Regions from separate parts of the Quatrionicoccus australiensis genome, predicted to be linked through region 3. Evidence: predicted binding sites of a transcription regulator. Region 3 holds the regulator's gene; each other region holds the start of a gene.
What was found. The regulator sigma-54, encoded in region 3, starts transcription at its own class of promoters, with help from an activator protein. The targets are predictions, from matches to a motif close to TGGCACGCTTNCTGCTNA.
Positions count from the first base shown of each region.

Region 1: a site for sigma-54 is predicted at 2,494-2,511, ahead of nifH (nitrogenase iron protein). Genes of this name have one in related genera too.
Region 2: a site for sigma-54 is predicted at 4,564-4,581, ahead of rsxA (electron transport complex subunit RsxA). Genes of this name have one in related genera too.
Region 4: a site for sigma-54 is predicted at 4,133-4,150, ahead of nifB (nitrogenase cofactor biosynthesis protein NifB). Genes of this name have one in related genera too.

Region 1 covers NZ_CP075188.1:990,232-995,706, reverse strand. Annotated here, with positions in the region: gene KI612_RS04845 (nitrous oxide reductase accessory protein NosL) at 1-298, shown strand, start outside; gene KI612_RS04840 (bacteriohemerythrin) at 335-1,129, shown strand; gene KI612_RS04835 (NAD(+)--dinitrogen-reductase ADP-D-ribosyltransferase) at 1,196-2,011, opposite strand; gene nifH (nitrogenase iron protein) at 2,576-3,472, shown strand; gene nifD (nitrogenase molybdenum-iron protein alpha chain) at 3,582-5,054, shown strand; gene nifK (nitrogenase molybdenum-iron protein subunit beta) at 5,201-5,475, shown strand, end outside.
Region 2 covers NZ_CP075188.1:1,067,886-1,073,360, forward strand. Annotated here, with positions in the region: gene KI612_RS05205 (methyl-accepting chemotaxis protein) at 1-1,038, opposite strand, end outside; gene nifA (nif-specific transcriptional activator NifA) at 1,135-2,775, opposite strand; gene nifL (nitrogen fixation negative regulator NifL) at 2,797-4,323, opposite strand; gene rsxA (electron transport complex subunit RsxA) at 4,614-5,192, shown strand; gene KI612_RS05225 (RnfABCDGE type electron transport complex subunit B) at 5,204-5,475, shown strand, end outside.
Region 3 covers NZ_CP075188.1:4,116,977-4,122,451, forward strand. Annotated here, with positions in the region: gene hprK (HPr(Ser) kinase/phosphatase) at 1-434, opposite strand, end outside; gene ptsN (PTS IIA-like nitrogen regulatory protein PtsN) at 444-893, opposite strand; gene hpf (ribosome hibernation-promoting factor, HPF/YfiA family) at 945-1,268, opposite strand; gene KI612_RS19520 (RNA polymerase factor sigma-54) at 1,283-2,749, opposite strand; gene lptB (LPS export ABC transporter ATP-binding protein) at 2,778-3,515, opposite strand; gene recX (recombination regulator RecX) at 3,512-3,955, opposite strand; gene recA (recombinase RecA) at 3,948-4,976, opposite strand; gene KI612_RS19540 (hypothetical protein) at 5,211-5,414, shown strand; gene KI612_RS19545 (RluA family pseudouridine synthase) at 5,411-5,475, shown strand, end outside.
Region 4 covers NZ_CP075188.1:1,018,413-1,023,887, forward strand. Annotated here, with positions in the region: gene KI612_RS04980 (2Fe-2S iron-sulfur cluster-binding protein) at 184-471, opposite strand; gene KI612_RS04985 (FprA family A-type flavoprotein) at 488-1,774, opposite strand; gene KI612_RS04990 (thioredoxin domain-containing protein) at 1,836-2,306, opposite strand; gene KI612_RS04995 (4Fe-4S binding protein) at 2,311-2,589, opposite strand; gene nifB (nitrogenase cofactor biosynthesis protein NifB) at 2,590-4,098, opposite strand; gene KI612_RS05005 (alpha/beta hydrolase) at 4,423-5,475, shown strand, end outside.

The sequences.
Region 1 (5,475 bases), 1.0 Mb from region 3:
CAAGGACATGTTCAAGTTCCTGCACGACCTGAAGAAATACGCGCCGGGCCACCGCAAGGAGGACATCGCCGGCATCTGGGTCACCGATTTCTACAATCTGGAACGGATGGATGCACGCCAGGCCTTGTTCGTCACCGGCTCCGACGTGCTCGGCCCGATGGGCCACGAGTTCGTGCCGCTCGCCAACCAGGCCGATGCCGACGACTTCCTCAAGGATCACAAGGGACGCCGGATCTACACCTTCAAGCAGATCGGCCCGACCCTGCCCGAACGCCTCGACAACGGCAAGTTCGACTGAACCGGTCGACTGCCCGAAAACGGGAAAAATGCCCGATTGTTTCTTGCCGGCATGCGATCAAACGCTCGTATTGATCACTTGGCGACCCCTGCCGACCGTAAAAACTTCACTCCCGGGCTGACACGGACACATCATGTGGCAGATAATTCGCCGCTGGTCGAAGCTTTCACTTTCGGGAGAAATCGCATGCCGAAGAAACTGTCCTGGAATCAAAATTACAGCGTCGGCGAACCGACGCTTGATGCCCAGCATCAGAAGCTGCTGCGCTTGTGCAATCGTTTATCCACGTGCCCGGCGGACAACGGCGCGACCGCCAACAAGCTGTTCTTCGAAATCCTCGCCGACCTTTCGGCCTACGCCCGCGAGCATTTCGCTACCGAAGAGTCGATACTCCGCGCCTGCAAATATCCCCGCCTGGCCACCCAGGAAGCAGACCATGCCGAATACGAAAGGCATGTGAACGCGTTTCTCAAGGCCGCCGAAACCGGCATGCCGGACAAGTCGGAGTTGCAGAAACTCCTGTCGAGCTGGTGGAAAGACCATATCCTGATTTCCGACATGGATTACCGGAATCACGTCATGGCCTTCAATCAGGCCGCGCAACCGGCCCGGGCGCCGCTTTCCGCACCGCAGCTTGCAGCCCTGCGCAAAAAGACCGGACTGAGCCAGGAACAGTTCTGGGGCAGGATAGGCGTTCCCCGCTCGTCAGGCTCACGCTACGAAGCCGGAAGCGCCATGCCGGACGCCATCCGCTTGTTGCTGCAGCTGGCCTATGGCAATGCGGATGAAGCGCAAACCTTGTTCGCCAGCCTGCGCAAGACAGCCGGCTAGGACGACAGACCGGGGCGCTTGCCGGCCCCGGCCGACAAGCCAGGCCTGCGGCACGCCGGCCGGAAATCAGATTGTCGACAAACTGACATCGACCACGCCGCCGATCACCAGGAACTCGTCTTCACCCTGCAGCACGCCGGGCAGCAAGCCGCAGTGGAAGAAAATCTTGGTCAGCGGGATGTCGACCGCCATGATGTAGTCGCCAAATTCGCAAGCGCGGTCGCGACTGCAGGTAAATGAACTGAGATTGTTGAGCAGGATGGTCTGGCGGCCACCCTTGCCCTTGGCCAGTACCTCGTGCTCGCCGACCCGGTTGATGCCGCGGTACAGCGTCACGTGCTGCGCGCCCTGATGGCGCAGCGCCAGTTCCCGCTGGCAGAAGGAATAGACCAGGTCGAACTGCGACTCCAGCGCATTGGTGCCATACAGGCCCTGTGAACGCATTTCCTGGTAGCGGCGATAGCCCTCGCCACTCGGGTCGCGCAAGGGCTCGCCGTGATAGCGCGGCATCAGGCCGAAACGCGATTCCACCCACCCCTTGAGCACGGCGCCCTCGCGGCTGTCGGAATCAAAACTCCAGCCGCGGATCATCCGGATGTAATTGGCCTTGGCCCGATTGCTGGCATGCCCGGTGTAGCCCATCTCCTCCAGCCATTCAAGCTGGAAACGCACGGTCAGGTAATCGCGAAAGACTTCCGCCGCCGTGCCGGGGGCCGCGGCGGCAAGACGGCGAAAAAGGTCGGCATGCAGTTCGGCGACGCCATCGATCAGGAGCGGACTGGGATATTGCTGGTAGGTCAGCCCCCCGAGCACGACGGCCGGCAGGTTGCAGCGGTTGATCGGCAGGCGCGCCTCGGCCGACAGGGCCGGGCCGCTTCGCAACGAATCAGACAGGAGACTGGCGTCTCCTGAACCGGGTTTTGTCTCGCTGACGCTCGACGCGTTGTGCGTTGCCCCGATGGGAAAGCCGGGACTGCCGCGCAACGGATCAGATAGGAGACTGGCGTCTCCTGAACCGGGTTTTGTCTCGCTGGCGCTCGACGCGTTGTGCCTTGCCCCGATCTGAAACCCGGGGCTGCCGCGCAACGAATCAGGTAGGAGACTGGCGTCTCCTGAGCCGGGTTTTGTCTCGCTGGCGCTCGACGCGTTGTGCGTTGCCCCGATCGGAAATCCGGGACTGCCGCGCAACGGATCAGGTAGGAGACTGGCGTCTCCTGAGCCGGGTTTTGTCTCGCTGGCGCTCGACGCGTTGTCGTCACCCCTACAAAGCGTGGGGGAATTGTCGGATGTTACCGCTTCACCCCGAGCCGGCTCTTTTTCTATTTTCATTTAATAATCAGCTGCTTAGATTGTTTTCGTCGACCTGGCACGCTACGTGCAGAAGGGATGGTGCGACTCATCAATGATTTCTTCGCAACTCGACTGACAGATCAAGGAGATTACACCATGGCAAAACTGCGTCAATGCGCCATCTACGGCAAAGGCGGCATCGGCAAGTCCACCACCACCCAGAATCTGGTGGCTGCACTCGCTGAATCCGGCAAGAAAGTAATGATTGTGGGTTGCGACCCGAAGGCCGACTCGACCCGCCTCATCCTCCACTCCAAGGCTCAAACCACCGTCATGCACCTGGCTGCTGAAGCCGGCTCCGTGGAAGACCTGGAACTCGAAGACGTCATGTCCATCGGTTTCGGTGGCGTCAAGTGCGTCGAATCCGGTGGCCCGGAACCCGGCGTCGGCTGTGCCGGCCGCGGCGTTATCACCGCCATCAACTTCCTTGAAGAAGAAGGCGCTTACGACGACGAACTCGACTTCGTGTTCTACGACGTTCTCGGTGACGTGGTCTGCGGTGGCTTCGCCATGCCGATTCGCGAAAACAAGGCCCAGGAAATCTACATCGTTTGCTCCGGCGAAATGATGGCCATGTACGCTGCGAACAACATCGCCAAGGGTATCGTGAAGTATGCAAATTCGGGTTCCGTCCGTCTGGCCGGCCTGATCTGCAACTCGCGCAACACCGACCGCGAAGACGAACTGATCATGGCCCTGGCTGCTCGCCTGGGCACCACCATGATCCACTTCGTGCCGCGTCACAACGTCGTGCAGCACGCTGAAATCCGCCGCATGACCTGCGTTGAATACGATCCGTCGCACAAGCAGTCCGACGAATACCGCGCCCTGGCCAACAAGATCAACAACAACACCAACTTCGTCATCCCGACCCCGATCGAGATGGAAGAGCTGGAACAGCTGTTGATGGAGTTCGGCATCATGGAAGTCGAAGACGAATCCATCGTCGGCAAGACCGCAGCCGAACTGGCCGCCGAAGCCGCCGCAGCCTGATCGTAGTTCCCGGTTCGCTGCTGCGGCAGCGAACCAGTACCGCCAAGCATTCAACCAACTGTTGGCGTCGTGCACAGATAGTTGCCGGCGCAACGAAAGGAGTTTCACCATGGCAGCGCTCACCCGCGAAGAAACCGCGAGCCTCATCGCCGAGGTTCTTGAGGTTTATCCCGAGAAGGCCAAGAAGGACCGTGCCAAGCACTTGATGATCAACGACAAGGAACTCGAGTCGTCGAAGAAGTGCATTACTTCCAACCGCAAGTCCCTGCCGGGCGTCATGACCATGCGTGGTTGTGCCTACGCCGGCTCCAAGGGTGTGGTCTGGGGTCCGATCAAGGACATCATCTCCATCTCCCACGGTCCGATTGGTTGCGGTCAGTACGCCCGCGCCGGTCGTCGCAACTACTACGTCGGCACCACCGGTGTCGATGCCTTCTGCGAAATGAACTTCACCTCGGACTTCCAGGAGAAGGACATCGTTTTCGGCGGCGACAAGAAGCTCGCCAAGCTGATCGACGAAATCGAAATGCTCTTCCCGCTGAACAAGGGTATCTCCGTTCAGTCCGAGTGCCCGATCGGCCTCATCGGTGACGACATCGAAGCCGTCTCCAAGAAGGCTGCTGCAGCCCTCAACAAGCCGGTCGTGCCGGTGCGTTGCGAAGGCTTCCGCGGTGTTTCCCAGTCCCTGGGCCACCACATCGCCAATGACTCCGTGCGCGACTGGATCATCTCCAACCGTGACGGTCAGGCTTTCGAAACCACCCCGTACGACGTCGCCATCCTCGGCGACTACAACATCGGTGGTGACGCCTGGGCCTCCCGCATCCTGCTCGAAGAGATGGGTCTGCGCGTCGTTGCCCAGTGGTCCGGCGACGGCACCCTGGCCGAAATGGAGAACACCCCGAAGGTCAAGCTGAACCTGCTGCACTGCTACCGTTCGATGAACTACATCTCCCGCCACATGGAAGAGAAGTACGGGATTCCCTGGCTCGAGTACAACTTCTTCGGCCCGACCAAGATCAAGGAATCGCTGCGCAAGATCGCTTCCTTCTTCGACGACAGCATCAAGGAAGGCGCCGAGCGCGTCATCGAGAAGTACACCCCGATGATGGATGCCGTGATCGCCAAGTATCGTCCGCGTCTCGAAGGCAAGAAGGTCATGCTCTACGTCGGCGGTCTGCGTCCGCGTCACGTGGTTGGCGCTTACGAAGATCTGGGCATGGAAGTGGTCGGTACCGGCTACGAATTTGCCCACAACGATGACTACGATCGCACGATCAAGGACATGGGCGACGCCACGCTGATTTACGACGACGTCACCGGCTACGAGTTCGAAGAATTCGTCAAGGCCATGAAGCCTGATCTGATCGGCTCCGGCATCAAGGAAAAGTATGTCTTCCACAAGATGGGCATTCCTTTCCGCCAGCTCCACTCCTGGGATTACTCGGGCCCCTACCACGGTTGTGACGGTTTCGCCATTTTCGCCAAGGACATGGACCTGACCCTGAACAATCCGTGCTGGAACCTGATGAAGACTCCCTGGCAGAAGGATGGCTCGGAAGCCGAAAAGAAGGCCGCCTGAGACAGGATCGAGGAGCTAGATATTAGGATCGAGTAAGCAAAGCAAGACCGGATGCCACTCGATCCTCGATCCTAATAGCTCGATCCTGCATTCACACAACTTACGCCCGTATCCACAGATAGGTGGTGCGGGCGAAGGAGATCAAGATGCAAACCGTAGATAAAATCAAGCCGTGTTTCCCGCTCTTCCGCGATGATGACTACAAAGCCACCATCTCGAACAAGCGTGCCCAGTTCGAAGAAGGCCACAGCGCCGACAAGGTCGCCGAAACCTTCGCCTGGACGACGACCCAGGAATATCAGGACCTCAACTTCAAGCGCGAAGCCCTGACCATCAACCCGGCCAAGGCCTGCCAACCGCTTGGCTCCGCCCTGTGCTCGCTGGGTTTTGCCAAGACCCTGGTTTATATCCACGGTTCGCA
Region 2 (5,475 bases), 1.1 Mb from region 3:
GTCGGCGAAGCGGCGGTCGAAGTCGCCGATCGTGCCGCGGGATTCCGAGGCGATGCCGCGCATTTCGTCCGAATTGGTCAGCATTTTCTCGGCATCGACCTGCAGGGTCTGCATGATCGCGGAGATTTCCGAAGAGGAAGTCTTCGAATGTTCGGCCAGCTTGCGTACCTCGTCGGCGACGACGGCAAAGCCGCGCCCGTGTTCGCCGGCACGGGCCGCTTCGATGGCGGCGTTGAGGGCAAGCAGGTTGGTCTGATCAGCGATGTTGGCAATCAGCTGCACCGAGCGGGCGACCTGTTCGCGGTGGCTGTTGAACTCGTTGATCGCCTGGCCGGTGTCCTCGATTTTTTCGACTAGGCGGTTCATCGCACTGACGACCTGGGTAATCGCGGCACTGCTTTCCTCGGCGGCACTGGAGTTGGCCTCCGAGATCGCGGCCAGCTCATCGGTGGCGGCGACGATGCCGAGCATGTCCTGCTGGCTGGTCTTCATGTTCTTCAGCAGGTTCTCGGCATTCAATTGGCCGAGGCGGGAAAGCAGGTTGTTGCGCATTTCCTGGTGATAGTTGTCGAGCAGGATGTCGAGCGAGCGGTTGCCGCCATCGACCGCGTCACGGAATACGCCGCGCAGGCTGCTGCTGTCGAGCTTCTGCTGGAACTGGTTGCTGCTGGCGGCTTCGAGTGCCTCGCGCTGGAGACGGAAGCAGCCTTCCATCTGGTCGAGCATGGCATTGACGTTGCTGCATACCCGGCCCAGTTCGTCGGTCCGGTGATTGTCGGGAATGCGGGTGCCGATCACGCCTTCGGCGATTTCGCCGGAAATGCGGGCGATGTGCTGCAGCGGCGTCAGCGCCACTTTCAGCTTGTGCAGGTAGAACAGGCCGCTGCCGATGCCGAAGCACATCAGCAGGAACATCCAGATCCCGTCGAGCAGTTGCCAGCCGTGCGTGGCCATGCCGATCAGGCCGGCAACGAGGAGCAGGACGTTGAGAAAGATGACTTCGAGCACGGCGCTCGAAAGGAAAGGGGTTCGCTGCATGGAGTTTGGGCCAAGGGGCAAAAATGTGGTGGATTGTCGCGGCGCAATGTTACCGCTTCGGGTCGAAAGGCCCGAAGCGGCTTGTTTTGCGTCGGATCAGAACTGCTTGACCTCGATATTCAGGGTCTGGATGCGGTAGGCGATCTGACGCGGGGTCATGCCGAGAATGCGGGCTGCCTTGGCCTGAACCCAGCCGGCCTGCTCGAGGGCGGCAATGACGCGTTCCTTCTCCGACAGGTTGGGGTCGTCAATGTCGATTTCCGAAAGCGGGCTGGATGCCGGATTGAAAACGGCACTGGAAACCGGGTTGACCGCTGGCGCAGAAAAGCCGCGTTGCGGTTTTGGCGAGCTGCGTTCGCGGCTGCTCGGAAAGCGGATCAGGTCGACATCGATCTTGCCGTCCTCGGAGAGCACGGCAGCGCGCTCCAGGCAGTTTTCCAGTTCGCGCACATTGCCCGGCCACTCGTAGTTGGCGAGTCGGCGATTCGCCATGTCGGTCAGGCTCAGCTTGCGTTTCTGGTCGTTGCCGATTTTGGCCAGCAGGTGGCGGGCAATCTCGGGAATATCCTCGATACGCTCGCGCAGCGGTGGCAGGAAGAGCGGCATGACGTTCAGGCGATAGAACAAGTCCTCGCGGAAATCGCCCATGTCGACAGCTGTCTCTAAATCGCGATGCGTGGCGGCGATGATGCGCACGTCGACCTTGATCGTCTTGCTGCCGCCGACCCGCTCGAACTCGCCTTCCTGCAGGATGCGCAGCAGTTTGGCCTGGAAAGGCGCCGAGACTTCGCCGATTTCATCGAGGAAAAGGGTGCCGCCGTGCGCCTGTTCGAAACGCCCCTTGCGCGATTCGACGGCGCCGGTGAAGGCGCCGCGCTCGTGGCCGAAGAGTTCGGATTCGAGCAGGTTTTCCGGTAGTGCGGCGCAGTTGAGCTTGACCAGCGCATTGCGCGCGCGCGGCGAGTTGTAGTGGATGGCGTTGGCGATCAGTTCCTTGCCGGTGCCGGTTTCACCGCGGATCAGTACGGTGGTGTTCCACTTGGCAACCAGGCGGGCCTGGTCGAAGACGCGGCGCATCACCGCCGAGCGGCCGACCATGCTGTCAAAGCCGAACTGGTGACGAACGGTGCGGCGTAGCAGGTCGCGTTCCTCGAGCAGGGTCGATTTTTCCTGGGCGACTTCGAGCGACAGGCGCAGGCTCTGACCAATCAGGTTGGCGACCATCTCGACGAACTGGGCGCGCTCCTCGAGCAGGCCGTCTTCCGGCTGTTCGGGTTGGACGGCAAGGACGCCCTGCAGGTTGCCGCCGACCTTGATCGGCACGGCGATGAAGGGCAGGTCGGGCTGGTAGACGCCCTGGCGATTCAGGAAGCGCGGTTCGTCGGCAACGCGTTCGAGCTTGATGGTGCGTTGCTTTTCCAGGACCAGGCCGATGATGCCTTCGCCAGGGCCGTACTGGACGTCGGCCAGATCGGGGCCGTCCGGGTTGTACAGGGTATGAATGCTGAGCTTGCCGCTTTCCGGGTTGACGACGCTGATCAGGCCGCGCGTCAGGCCGGCTTCGTCGTGCAGGACGCGCAGGACGTCGCGCAGTGTTTCCTTGAAGGCGAGCGAGCGGCTGAGCACCCGGCTGACCGCGTAGAGCGCGGCGAGCAGCAGGATGTTCAGCTCGTGCGTTCGACAGTAGCCGCCCGCGGGCGGGCACTCGTCAGCAGAATGGATGATGTGTTCGTGCATGCTGTTCCCTTTTTCTTTTTCTTAGATCGGGTCGCCGTCGAGACGGAATTCGACGATTGCCGCGCAACCGCCGCTCGGACTTTCTGCCAGATCGATGATGCCGCCGTGGTCGGCGACAACCTGCTGGGCGCGCGACAGGCCGGTGCCGATATGGCGGCCGCTGCCGTTTTTGGCGGTGAAGAAGGGTTCGAAGGCCTTGTGCCGCCATTCGTGCGGAATGCCCGGGCCGGTGTCGAGCACGGCAATCACCACGCAGTCGCGCTCGACGGCGCTGGTCAGGCTCAGTTCGCGGCGTTTCCAGCCCTTGATGTTCATCGCTTCGATGGCGTTATCGACCAGGGCCTTGAACAGCATGCGCAATTGCAGTGGACGGCCGATGATCGGCGGCAAGGTCGCGGCCGGTTGCCAGTCGACGATGACGCCCGCGGCAAGCAGGCGCGGCGTGCAGATTTCGAGGACGTCGCGCAGGATTTCGTTGATGTTGATGCGCACGGCGATTTCCTGCGGGCTTTGCGGGATGACCTGGCGCAGCATTTCCATGTGTTCGCGGCTGGCGGCCAGGGCCTGCTGCAGCACGCCGGCGCTGGCCGGGTCGCGGCGTTGCAGCACGGAAGCAGCCGAGGCCATGACATTCATCGGTTCTTCGAGACGGAAGATGGCGGCCGAGAGGCCTTCGCGGATCGCCGCGGTGCGCTCCTCGTCGGCCAGCACGGCCTGGAGCACGGCGGCGCGCGCCTTTTCCTGCTCTTCGCGCAGGGAGGTGATGTCGGAAATGACCAGCAGCAGGCCCGGCTTGCCGCCGGTGTGGAGATAGCTGTCGGCTTCGTCGCCGTGCATCTCGATCACCGATGAGCTGACCGACAGCCAGCGCGGGCGGCCGGCGGCACGGTCGATACGCGCTTCGCGGCTGACAAAGCCGCATTTGCCGGGGGCGCTGGCCAGGCTTCCCAGCCAGTTCGGCATCACGCTGTCGAGCAGGGTGTGGGCCGGCTCCTTGACGCGCAGGTCGCTGACCAGCTTCTTGTATTCCTGGTTGTCGAGAATGACACGACCTTTCTGGTCGAGCAGGGCAAAAGCCATCGGAGCGGAATCGACGACCGATTCGATCAGTTGCTTCTGGTTGAGCACCATGCTTTCCAGGCGGCGCATCTCGGTGATGTCGCGGTGCATGCCGAGGAAGTGCGTGGTCTTGCCCTTGCTGTCCACGACCGGCGAGATGTGCAGTTCGGCGAGATAGCGTTCGCCGCCTTTCCTGACATTGAGCAGCTTGCCGGTCCACGGCCGCTGGGCGGCCAATTCGCCCCACATCGACTTGTACAGCTCGGGCGGGGTGGTGTGATTGGAGAGTACGGACTCGTTCTGGCCGATGATTTCGTCGGGGGTGTAGCCGGTGACGCGGGCAAAGGCTTCGTTGGCGAAGAGGATGTTGGCCTTGGGATCGGTGATCGAAATCGCCAGATCCGCCTGGTCGACCGCCTGGCGATAGGCCTCGGGCGGCAGTTCCGTCTTTTGCGCGTTGGGTGCCTGGGCACTGGGGACAGCCGACATGGTCATGCTCCTGATTAGTACGTTTGGTCTGGTCGTATGGGTGTTTGCTCCGTAATAAGCAGGTTCCGTGCCGCTCGCTGCAGGTCGTGGCGAAGGCGGCTTGCCGTCAGGCTTGCGGAGCAAATGCGACGAAATTCGTGTCGTCTTTGCGACATTGCCACTTCTGTGGTTTTGCCCTGTTTTGGTGCGTTGACCGCAAAATCGTGCATCGACGCGGGTTTGCGGGCGGTGCTGGCGATTTGGCACGTCTTGTGCAGAGAGGCAGGCGGTAAAACTGGAATCCGAAAGCCATGAGCGAATTTATTCTCCTGTTAATTTCCACCGCGCTGGTCAATAACGTCGTGTTGATCAAGTTCCTTGGCCTCTGTCCGGTCATGGGCGTCTCGAAAAGTGTCGATAGCGCGCTCGGCATGGGCCTGGCGACGACCTTCGTCATCATGCTCGCCACCGCTGCTTCCTGGATGCTCGATGCCTGGCTGCTGACGCCGCTCGGCCTGGGTTACCTGCGCATCCTGACCTTCATTCTGGTCATTGCCTCGGTCGTCCAATTCACCGAGATGTTCATCAAGAAAACCAGTCCCGGTCTCTACCAGTCGCTCGGCATCTACCTGCCGCTGATCACCACCAATTGCGCCGTGCTCGGTATTGCGCTGCTCAACGTGCAGCAGGAGTTCAGCCTGTTCAAGAGCCTGCTCTACGGTTTCGGTTCGGCGCTCGGCTTCACCATCGTGCTGCTGATTTTCGCCGGTCTGCGCGAACGCGTCGCCCTGGCCCGTGTGCCCGGCGCCTTCGTCGGGGCGCCCATCGCCTTCGTCACCATCAGCCTGCTGGCGCTCGCCTTCATGGGCTTCTCCGGCCTGAACGTCTAAGGGAGATCACAATGATTGTTGCCATTCTCAGCCTGACCCTGCTTGGTGCCGCTTTTGGCATCCTGCTCGGCATCGCCAACAAGTTCCTGCGCGTCGAGGGGAATCCGGTGGTCGAGGAACTGCTCGCCCTGATGCCCGGCTCCAACTGCGGTCAATGCGGCTTCCCGGGATGTTCCGGTGCCGCCGAGGCCATCGTCGACGGTTCGGCCGCGCCGACCTGCTGCCCGCCGGGCGGCAAGGCGCTGGCGGCGGCAATCGCCGAGAAACTGGGGATAGAAGTTGA
Region 3 (5,475 bases):
ATGAAGACACCGTGCAGATTGACGGTATCCGCCAGTCGAGCCGAGAGGTAGATGCGCAGCAAGTCGATGACCGCCGAGCACGGCTTGGGTGACAGGATCAAGGGGGTATTGTACTGACGGCAAGCTTCCGCCAGCATCGGCGGCGGCGTCAGACCATCGGCAACGATGACGGCCGGCGACTGCGCCTCCAGCAAATCCTGGAACATCTGGCCGAAACGGCGCTCGCCGATGCGCATGGCCCAGTCATACTCGGCCTGGCCCATGACCTGCAGGCGCTCCGGGTGGATGACATTGATATGGCCGACAACATCGGCACCATAGTTGTTTGCCGCCTTCAGCTCGATCATGCAATCGCTTTGCTGGCCGGCTACCCAGTTGAGCAACAGCTTGTCGCGGTTGTCCTCATAGAGCTGGACCAGGCTGATGTGGCGCACGGCTGAACGTCAGGACTGGAAAAGGGTCACGATCGCGGCCGCATCCGGTGCCGCCAGCAGGGCTTCACGGAAGGTGCGATCGGAAAAACGCTGGGCGAGTTCGGAAAGAATCTGCAAATGCTGCTCGGTTGCCTGTTCGGGAACCAGCAGGACGAAGAGCAGATTGACGGGCCGGCCATCCGGGGAATCGAAGGGCACCGGAGTCGTCAGGCGCATGAAAGCGCCGGAAGCCTGTTTGAGACCCTTGATACGGCCATGCGGAATGGCAATGCCCTGACCGAGGCCGGTCGAGCCGAGTTTTTCACGGGCGAACAGACTGTCGAAAATAACCGAGCGAGCGAGTCCGAGATGACTCTCGAAAAGCATGCCGGCCTGTTCGAACACCCGTTTTTTGCTGCTGGCATCAAGGTCGAGAAGAACCTGCGAAGCCGGCAGAATATTCGTTAGGGGGTTGTTCATAGGGGATTTGAAAACCAGGGCCGCAGCACAAGTGCCGCGGCCGGTCGGCTATTAGTCAGCCATGTGGTGTACAGGCTTGTCACCGCGATGGTGATCCTGGACCTTTTGCTTGTACTTCTGAACCTGACGGTCCAGCTTGTCAAACAGCGCATCGATGGCGGCGTAGAGGTCATCGCCGTTCTCTTCAACGTGAATGTCCTTGCCCGGCACATGCAACGTCACTTCAGCCTTCTGCTTGAGCTTCTCTACGGACAGAACCACGTTAACACCGGTGACTTTGTCAAAATGGCGAACGACGGGATCGAGCTTGTTCTCGACGTATTCGCGCAATGCCGGGGTTACTTCGATGTGGTGACCAGCGATCTGCAGATTCATTTTTTCTCCTCTCTCTACAGGGTCTTGCGTAAATTGACCGGCGGGATGTTGAGTGACTCGCGATATTTGGCTACCGTGCGTCGGGCTACAACAATTCCCTGCTGGCCTAGTATTTCGGATAATTGACTATCCGACAAGGGCTTCTTGCCATCCTCGGCACTGATCAATTGCTTGATCAGGGCGCGAATGGCGGTGGCAGAACAGGCACCACCGGTATCGGTGGACACATGACTGCCGAAAAAGTATTTCAATTCAAAGATGCCGCGCGGCGTCGCCATGTATTTCTGGCTGGTGACGCGCGAGACGGTCGACTCGTGCAAACCGAGAATATCGGCGATTTCGCGCAGGACCAACGGCCGCATGGCGACTTCACCATGTTCGAAAAACTGGCGCTGACGATCGACAATGGCCTGCGTCACGCGGTGGATGGTCTCGAAACGCTGCTGCACGTTCTTGATCAGCCAGCGTGCTTCCTGCAACTGGCCGGTCAGGTTGCCATTGCCGCGCCGCTGTCTCGACAGAATCTCGGCATACAGACGGTTGATGCGCAGGCGCGGGTAGGCATCCGGATTGATGTAGGCGGTCCATTTGCCCTTGAGCTTCCTGACCATTACGTCCGGCGTGATGTAGCGCGCCTCGGTCTGCGAGAAACGCGCCCCCGGCCGCGGATTGAGGCTGACGATCAGGGATTGTGCCGCCTTCAGTTCATCGTCGTCACAGGCGGTCAACCGGCGAATTTTGGCAAAATCGCGCGCCGCGAGCAGTTCCAGATGCTTCTCGACGATCGCCAGGGCAAGCGCCTGTACTTCGTCGGCCGGCATCGCTTTCAATTGCAGCGCCAGGCATTCGCTGGGGCTGCGCGCGCCGATCCCGGTCGGATCGAAATGCTGGATGTGGTGCAGGGCGATTTCCAGCTCTTCGAGCTCGATCTCGTATTCCGGCGGCAGGGTTTCCCACAGCTCCTCAAGCGTGGCCGAGAGATAGCCGTCATCGTCCAGCGCTTCGATCAGGAAACGGACCAGGCTGCGATCGCGTTCGCTGAGCTGGGTCATGCCCAGCTGCCAGCCGAGATGTTCGCGCAGGCTGGTGGCGGCCGAATGGATGTCGCGTGAATCGCTGTCGTCGTCTTCATCACGCCCGGCACCGGTAAAGGTCCCGGCATCGGAAGCCCAGCGATCATCATCGACTTCGGAAGGTGCGCTCGGCACTTCCTGCTCGCGTTCCTCGCGCGGATCACGTTCGCGCTCTTCAGTCGGTTCGCTGCGCGTCGTTTCGTTGGCCGGTGAATCGAATTGCTGCGCCGCCCCAAAGGATTCCGTACCGGCCTCGTCCTCGCGCTCCAGCATCGGATTTTCCAGCAGGTAACGCTCGATTTCCTGCTGCATCTCGACCGTCGACAACTGCAATAGCTTGATCGACTGCTGCAACTGAGGCGTCAGTGCCAGATGCTGGGATAGTTTTAGTTGGAGAGCTGGCTTCATCGGTTCGGGTTGGGGTGCAGCCTAACGGTCAGAGCTTGAAATGCTCGCCGAGATAAACCTTGCGGACGCTTTCATTATCAACGATTTCGTCCGGCCGTCCAGACGCGAGAACGCGTCCGGCGTTAATAATATAGGCGTGATCGCAGATACCGAGCGTTTCGCGCACATTATGGTCGGTAATCAGGACACCGATGCCGCGCTCCTTGAGGAAGCGGATGATCTTCTGGATCTCCAGTACAGCAATCGGATCGACACCGGCAAACGGCTCGTCGAGCAGGATGAAGCGCGGGTTGGTGGCCAGGGCGCGGGCGATTTCGACGCGGCGGCGCTCACCACCGGAGAGGGCGGCCGCATTGACGTGCCGGACATGCCCGATGTGCAGTTCGCTGAGCAGGCCTTCGAGGCGGTCGTCGAGTTCCTGCGCCGGCAGCTTGAGCAGCTCGAGCACGGCACGGATGTTCTCTTCGACATTGAGCTTGCGGAAGACCGAGGCTTCCTGCGGCAGGTAGGACAGGCCGAGGCGGGCCCGGCTGTGCATCGGCAGGTGGGTGAGGCGGACATCGTCGATATAGACCTCGCCGCCATCAGCCGCGACCAAGCCGACAATCATGTAGAAACAGGTGGTCTTGCCGGCCCCGTTCGGGCCGAGCAGGCCGACGACCTCGCCGCTTTTGACATCAAAGGAAACATCCTCGACCACCGTCCGCGACTTGTAGCGCTTCTTGAGGTTGTGGGCACTCAGGGTGGACACTTTGACATCGCTCATTCATCGGCTCCGCGCATGACACGGCGAATCGCGTCGCCGGAAAAACCGCGATATTGCAAAAAACGCATCTGTTTGGCCCGCTCGGCTGCCGATTGCGGCAACTCGCGGAATTTTCTCGCCCATACCGCCTTGCAACGCTCGGCTTCATCGCCGGCCTCGGGCAAGGCATCGGCAATGTCGTCATCACCGATGCCGCATTGCCGCAGTTCCTGCTTCAGCCGCGCATTGCCGTAGCGCCCGGCACGGGCGACGACGCGCTGACTGGCGTAACGCGAATCGGACAGCAGGCGCTCGGCCTGCAGGCGTTCGAGCACGGCTTCGAGCTGTTCTTCCGACTCCGCCTGCGCGGCGAGCTTGGCCTTCAACTCCGCCCGGCTGTGATCGCGCCGGGTGAGGAGTCGAAGCGCGGCAACCCGCAGCGCAGCAGAGGGATCAGCCATCAACCTTGGCTGCCTTGACCGGCTTGATGACATTGGTGCTGGCCGCTTCGCGGATGCCCGCCTCGATCTCGGCAGCGATTTCCGGGTTGGCCTTGAGGAATTCGCGGGAATTGTCCTTGCCCTGACCGATCTTTTCGCCCTTGTAGGAATACCAGGCGCCGGATTTCTCGACCAGCTTGTGGGCAACCCCGAGTTCGACGATTTCGCCGTGGCGGGAAATGCCTTCGCCGTACAGGATGTCGAAAATGGCTTCGCGGAAGGGCGGCGACACCTTGTTCTTGACGACCTTGACCTTGGTTTCGCTGCCGATGACCTCGTCGCCCTTCTTGATCGAGCCGATGCGGCGGATGTCGAGGCGCACGGAAGCGTAGAACTTGAGCGCATTGCCGCCGGTCGTCGTTTCCGGCGAACCGAACATGACGCCGATCTTCATGCGGATCTGGTTGATGAAGATGACCAAGGTGTTGGTCTTCTTGATGTTGGCGGTCAGCTTGCGCAGTGCCTGGCTCATCAGGCGGGCGTGCAGGCCGACCATCTGGTCGCCCATTTCGCCTTCGATTTCGGCACGCGGCGTCAGCGCCGCGACCGAGTCGATGACGATGATGTCGACCGAGCCGGAACGGACCAGCATGTCGGAAATTTCGAGGGCCTGTTCGCCGGTATCCGGCTGCGAGATCAGCAGGTCACCGACATTGACGCCGAGCTTCTGGGCATATTGCGGATCGAGCGCGTGTTCGGCATCGATGAAGGCGGCAACGCCGCCCAGCTTCTGCATTTCGGCAATGACCTGCAGACAGAGCGTGGTCTTGCCCGAGGATTCCGGACCGTAGATTTCGACAACGCGGCCGCGCGGCAGACCGCCGACGCCCAACGCGATATCCAAGCCGAGCGAACCGGTAGAAACCACCTGGATGCCTTCGTCGATCTCGGCATCGCCCATCTTCATGATGGAGCCTTTGCCGAACTGCTTTTCAATCTGTTGCAGCGCTGCGCTGAGCGCCTTTGCCTTGTTGTCGTCCATGGGGGTACCTCGAAAATTTGAGCGGATTATGGCACAGGGGCCGAAGATGGAATAGAAATTGCTGCATCAGCAGAAAGGTCAGTTCAAGACAAACAAATATCCTTTTGCTGCATTACCCGGAGAAAGCGACAGAACACGCGGTATATTCTCGCTGGCTGATTTGGCGCCCATCGGATACTGGGTATAAATACAGTACATTTACAGTAAGCTATTGGCAAGCAAATTATTCGCCCGATGCAATTCAAACGACTTATCGCACTGCTCATGCTGGCCATGACATTCACCGCCGTCGGCAAACCCGCCGCCTGGTACTGGTGGGCCAGCCGCATCGACGGCCAGCGCATCTGCGCCCAGACGGCGCCGGCAAAAGGCTGGCTGCGGGACAGCGGGCCGTTCGCCGACAGTCGCTGCAGCGACGTCCCGCCCCGCCAGCCATGAGCGCCTATTACCCACCGGTAGACACCGGTCTGACCCCGCTTTTCGTCGATGACACGCTGCT
Region 4 (5,475 bases), 1.1 Mb from region 3:
CATATTTCTCCTGAGCGGTTTTAGAGGTTTCTCTGTTGCGGTTGGTTTTGTTTATTCTTTGCCTGAAGGCGCATTGCACCCAGGACGCGAAGACGAGCCGAAGATGACCAACGGAAATCCCCGTGGGACAGTGCAAATTGCACGGCAAGGCGAAGTCGACAAAGTCATGGGGGCAACGCGCCTTCAGGCCGGTTTGACGACGATGTCGCCGCCGATGATCTGCGCCTGGCAGGCCAGGCGGTGACCGCGCGGCGCGAGGTTGTCCTTGAGCACCTGGTCTTCGAGGATGCTCGGCGGCGCGAGGTTTTCACCGCCGGAGATGACCTTGGTCAGGCAGGTGCAGCATTCGCCCTCACGACAGCCGTAGACGATGCCGGCGCCGACTTTTTCCGAGACTTCGATGAGGCGGGTGCCGGCCGGAACGGTGACGGTGACGCCGATGTCTTCGAAGGTGACTTTTGCTTTTGGCATTGTTTTCTCCCCTGTTTTAAGCGAGCGACGCCATGTCGATCTCGCGGTGTTCGACCTGGCCGGTCAGGTGACGGGCCAGGCTTTCGCCCAGACTGCGGCAGTGTTCAAGTTCGTCGGCAGCCGGCACCAGCTTGACGCGCAGTCCATCCACCGGCAGGCGCAGCTTGAGGCCGCGCAGGCGGTCCTCGATCAGGCGCACGGCTTCGCCGCTCCAGCCGTAGGAGCCGAAGGCGGCGCCGAGCTTGCCCTTGATGTTGACGGTGGTCAGCGAGGAGAGCAGGTCCCAGATCGGGCGTACGGCGTCGCCGTTGATGGTCGGGCTGCCGATGGCGATGCCGTCGGCCTCCTCGATCAGGTCGGTAAAGATGCCGGATTCGCCGCCTTCGAGGTCGTACAGCGAGACACGTACGCCGTCTATGCGTTCGGCACCGGCGGCCAGCGCTTCGGCCATGCGCCGGGTGTTGCCGTAGGCCGAGATGTAGAAGACGACCAGGGTCTTTTCGCTGCGCGCTTCGTTGAACAGGCGGGGCGAGGCGAGTTCGCGGTAGCGCAGCACGTAGTCGCGCGGCTGGTGGCGCAGGATGGGGCCGTGCGCCGGCGCGATCAGTTGCAGGGCTAGCGGCTCGATCAGCGCCATCGCGTCGAGCACGTACTCGCGGAAGGGGCGCATGATGTGGGCGTAGTAGTACTCGAAGGAAAAGCGGAAATCGCCGACCCGGTCATTGAACAGCCGACCGTCGCAGAAATGGCAGCCGAAGACGTCGCCGGTAAACAGGATCGCGTCTTCCTCGAGATAGGTGCACTGCGTGTCCGGCCAGTGCAGGTAGGGCGTATGCAGGAAACGCAGCGTCCGGCCGCCGAGGTCGACGGTGTCGTCGGTGGTGACCGGAATGTATTCGGGCGGTTTTTCGCCGGAAGGCTTCAACAGTGCCTTCAGCATCATCTGGGCGCGGCTCGACAGGTAAACGCGGGCCTGGGGTGCGCGCTTCAGCAACTCGGGCAGGGCGCCGCTGTGGTCCGGCTCGAGGTGGTTGAGAACGATGGTGGTGATTTCGTCGTAACGGGCCACCGATTCGAGGCGGCGGAAGAAATCGTCGGCAAAGCTTTCCTTCACCGTATCGATCACCGCCACGCCCGTTTCGCCACGCACGACATAAGCGTTGTAGCTCGTGCCGTTGGCGGTTTTCAGGATGATGTCGAAAGTGCGCAGATGCGGGTCGAGGGCGCCCACCCAGTGGACGCCCGGCGCGATTTCTACTGCAAGATAAGGCTCCCCGGCCGAGCTGCCGGGCGCCTTGCTCACGCTCGTGGCCGGGCCTTCGGCCCGAGTCGGGACCATTGTCCCGCTGGCGCAGGACTCGTGGTCAGTGACCGCCGCAGCCGTCATGTTCAGCCTCGTCCTCATGTTCATGGCTGCCGCAGCTGCCGTGGCCTTCGGGACCATGCACGCAGGCTTCGATATTGCCTGCCGGCAATTCGACGTCATTCAGCCCGATCCAGGCGTCGACCGCTGCGACATCGAAACCGACCATGCGCTCCTCGCCGATTTCCATCAACGGGCGGCGAATCAGCAGCGGGTTTTCGAGCAGCAGATTGACGGCATGCTCGAAACCGAGGTTCTCCGGCACGATCTGCCCGGCCTTGATCGCCGGTGCCGCCGGGTTGAACCAGCTGCCGATCGGCAGCTTGCCGAGGAAGGCAAGCAAGCGCTCAGCGGTCCACGCCTCGGTTTTCAGGTTTTTCGCCTGCACGGTGTGGCCGGCTGCAGCAAGCAGGGTCTTCTGGCGAAGATTGCCCTTGCAACCGGGTTTTTCGTAAAACGTGACAACTGCCATAGGGTTATGCCGCTTCTTTCCAGAGGCCGAATTGCTTCAGCTTTTCAATCGGGATGCCGGTCAGCGAACCGGGCGGGTTCAGGAAAGCGCCCAGTTCATCGACGATGGCCATTTCAATCGGGCAGATCGCAGCGCATTGCGGCACGCTGTGATCGCCCAGACACTCGGTACATTTATCGTCGGCGATCAGGAAATGCGGCTTGTCTTCGTAGATCGCGTCGTTCGGACAGACATCGACGCAAGCCCAGCAATTGACGCAGGATTCGGTAATTTGGAGGGCCATTTACGCCACCTTCAGGGTTTCTGCGGACGGACTCAGCTTGCCGGTCGCTGCGATTTCCTTGTACACCGCCATCACCGCTTCCTCGATCGGCTCCATCGCGTGTTCACCATTCGGCACGATGCCGGCGGCTTCCAGCTTGCCCCAGGGCTCGTAGCCGATCTTGGAGCAGAGCACCACTTCGCAGCCTTCAAGAATGCGGATGTTGCGTTCGAGCAGCGATTCCGTGGCGCCGGCATCGACGACGTCGCCGTCACCGCAGGCATCCATGCCGCCGCAGTAGAGTTCGGTCTTGCGATGGCTCATGAAGCGCGCGCCAGCCGGCGAGGCTTCGTAGATCAGGAATTCGCGGGCGTGTCCGAAGTGCTCGGCAACGACGCCGTTCTTGCCGGCGACCGCCATCAGCACCGGCCGGGCATCGGCCGGAATGCCGAGTTCTTCGGCCTTGGGCTTGACGTTGCCGCGCTTGGCTTCAAGCTGTTCGATGATCGAGTCGTGCACTTCCTTGCGGCGGACCATGGCGGCTTCGTAATCGACCTCCATGACGTCGATCTTGTCCATGGTGAACTCGTCGCCGCGGTCCTCGCCGAGCAGGCCGACCGCATCGGCACGGCACTGGCGGCAATGGCGCATCATCGCCATGTCGCCGGCACAGGCGTCCTGCAGTTCCTGCAGTTGCTCGGGCGTCGGTTCCGGCTGTTCCATGATGCCGTAGTAGGTGCCGTGTTCCGGCTCGGCGATCAGCGGCATGACGTTGTGCAGGAAGGCGCCCTTGGCCTTGACGATCTTCGAGACTTCCTTGAGATGCTCGTCATTGACGCCGGGGATCAGCACCGAATTGACCTTGACCAGGATGCCGCGGTCGGTCAGCATCTGCAGACCCTTCTGCTGCTGCTCGATCAGGATGCGCGCGCCTTCGACGCCGAAAATGCGCTTGTTCTCCCAGAAGATCCACGGGTAGATCTTGGCACCGACTTCGGGATCGACACAGTTGATGGTGATCGTCACGTGGTCGATGTTGTGCTGGGCGATGCGGTCGACATACATCGGCAGGTTGAGGCCGTTGGTCGACACGCAGAGCTTGATGTCCGGGGCGCGCGCCGAAAGCTCTTCAAAAGTCTCGAAGGTGCGGGCCGGGTTGGCGAGAGGGTCACCGGGGCCGGCGATGCCGAGTACCGTCATTTGCGGGATTTCGGCCGCGACGGCGAGCACCTTGTTGATCGCCTGTTTCGGCGTCAGCACTTCGGAAACGACGCCCGGACGGGATTCGTTGGAACAGTCATACTTGCGGTTGCAGTAATTGCACTGGATGTTGCAGGCCGGGGCCACGGCAACGTGCATGCGGGCAAAGTAGTGGTGCGCTTCTTCGGAATAGCAGGGGTGATCCTGAACCTTGGCGCGGATGTGGTCGGGCAGGTGGGCCAGCGCGTCGGGCGCACTGCCGCAACCGCTGGAGGCGCAGCCGCCGCCTTCTGCGGCTGGCGGGGTATTGCTGATAACTGGAAGTTCCACGATGAAGGCTCCTCGAAATCGGTTCGCAGCCTATTCAGCAATCGCTGTGCCAGTCGTCTTATGTTATTTAAATCAATAACTTGTCTGTTTGTTGTTTGGCTTCTGTCGGGTGCCTTGTCAGAAACGCGACAGCCCGGCGCGGGCTTTCCGACTTTGCCGGCTGACAGCCCTCACTGGTTTTCGAAAATTTGCTGCTTCAAGACATTGGTGTATGTCATTTGATTGACTTCGCGCGGCGTGCTCCTACAATCATCAGGATTCCGGGGGCGGGGCGACGTAATCTGCCGCAGGCAGCCCGGACGCATTCACGGGGGGAGATGCAGCATGGCAAACCTGAAACTGTTTTATGCGACCAACCGGCACCATCTGGGCGATGCCTTGCATCCCGATGGCTACGGCACCAAGTTCAGCGACGACGGCATGGAAAACCTGCGTTTTGGCGTGTTGACCGTCAAGGCCGCCGATGCGCAGATCAAGAAGTGCCTCAAGGCCGATGTCGGCCCGCTCGGCAGGGGCAATGGCGAGAAACTCAGCGAGTACCTGGCAACTTGTGCGGCAACGGCAAGCATCGATGTCTATCCCGAGACGATCAGCAAGGATATTGCCGATGTCGCGCAGAAACATGCCAAGCTCGGCTCGCTCGCCATGTTCGAGGACCTGATGTGCCTGATGGAGGCGAGCAGCGACGTGCTGATCTACATCCACGGCTTCAACGTCAAGTGGAACGAGGCGGTGGGTGGCGCACTGGCCCTGCAACTGATGCTCGACAACAGCCCGCGGCGCGATCCGGCGCAGAACCTCTCGGTCGTCCTTTTCTCCTGGCCGTCGGACGGCGCGGCGCTGCCCTGGGTGTCCTACAAGTCGGACCGCACCGAGGCGGCCGGCTCGGGCGGTGCGGTCGGGCGCGCCTTCCTCAAGGTGCGCGATTTCCTGGTCGGCCTGCGTGACAAGGCACGCGCCGGCGGACGTGAACTGTGCGGCCAGGACATTCATCTGCTCTGCCATTCGATGGGCAATTTCCTGCTCGAAAATGCGCTCGCCCGGCTCTACGACTTCTCGCCGGGCAACGCCCTGCCGCGCCTGTTCGAGCATGTCTTCCTGTGTGCGCCCGATCTCGACGACGATGCGCTGGAAGAGGGCAAGGCGCTTGGCCGGATCAACCAGATCGCACGCCAGGTGACGCTCTATTACAACCGTCACGACAAGGCGATGTATGTCTCCGACTACACCAAGGGCAATCCGGAGCGCCTCGGCCATAACGGCGCCGCGCATCCGGCGCAGCTGCACAACAAGATCCATCAGGTTGATTGCACGCCGGTGGTCAGCGACTTCACCGGCCACAGCTATTACCTGAGCGGCAGCGTCAATGCCGACATC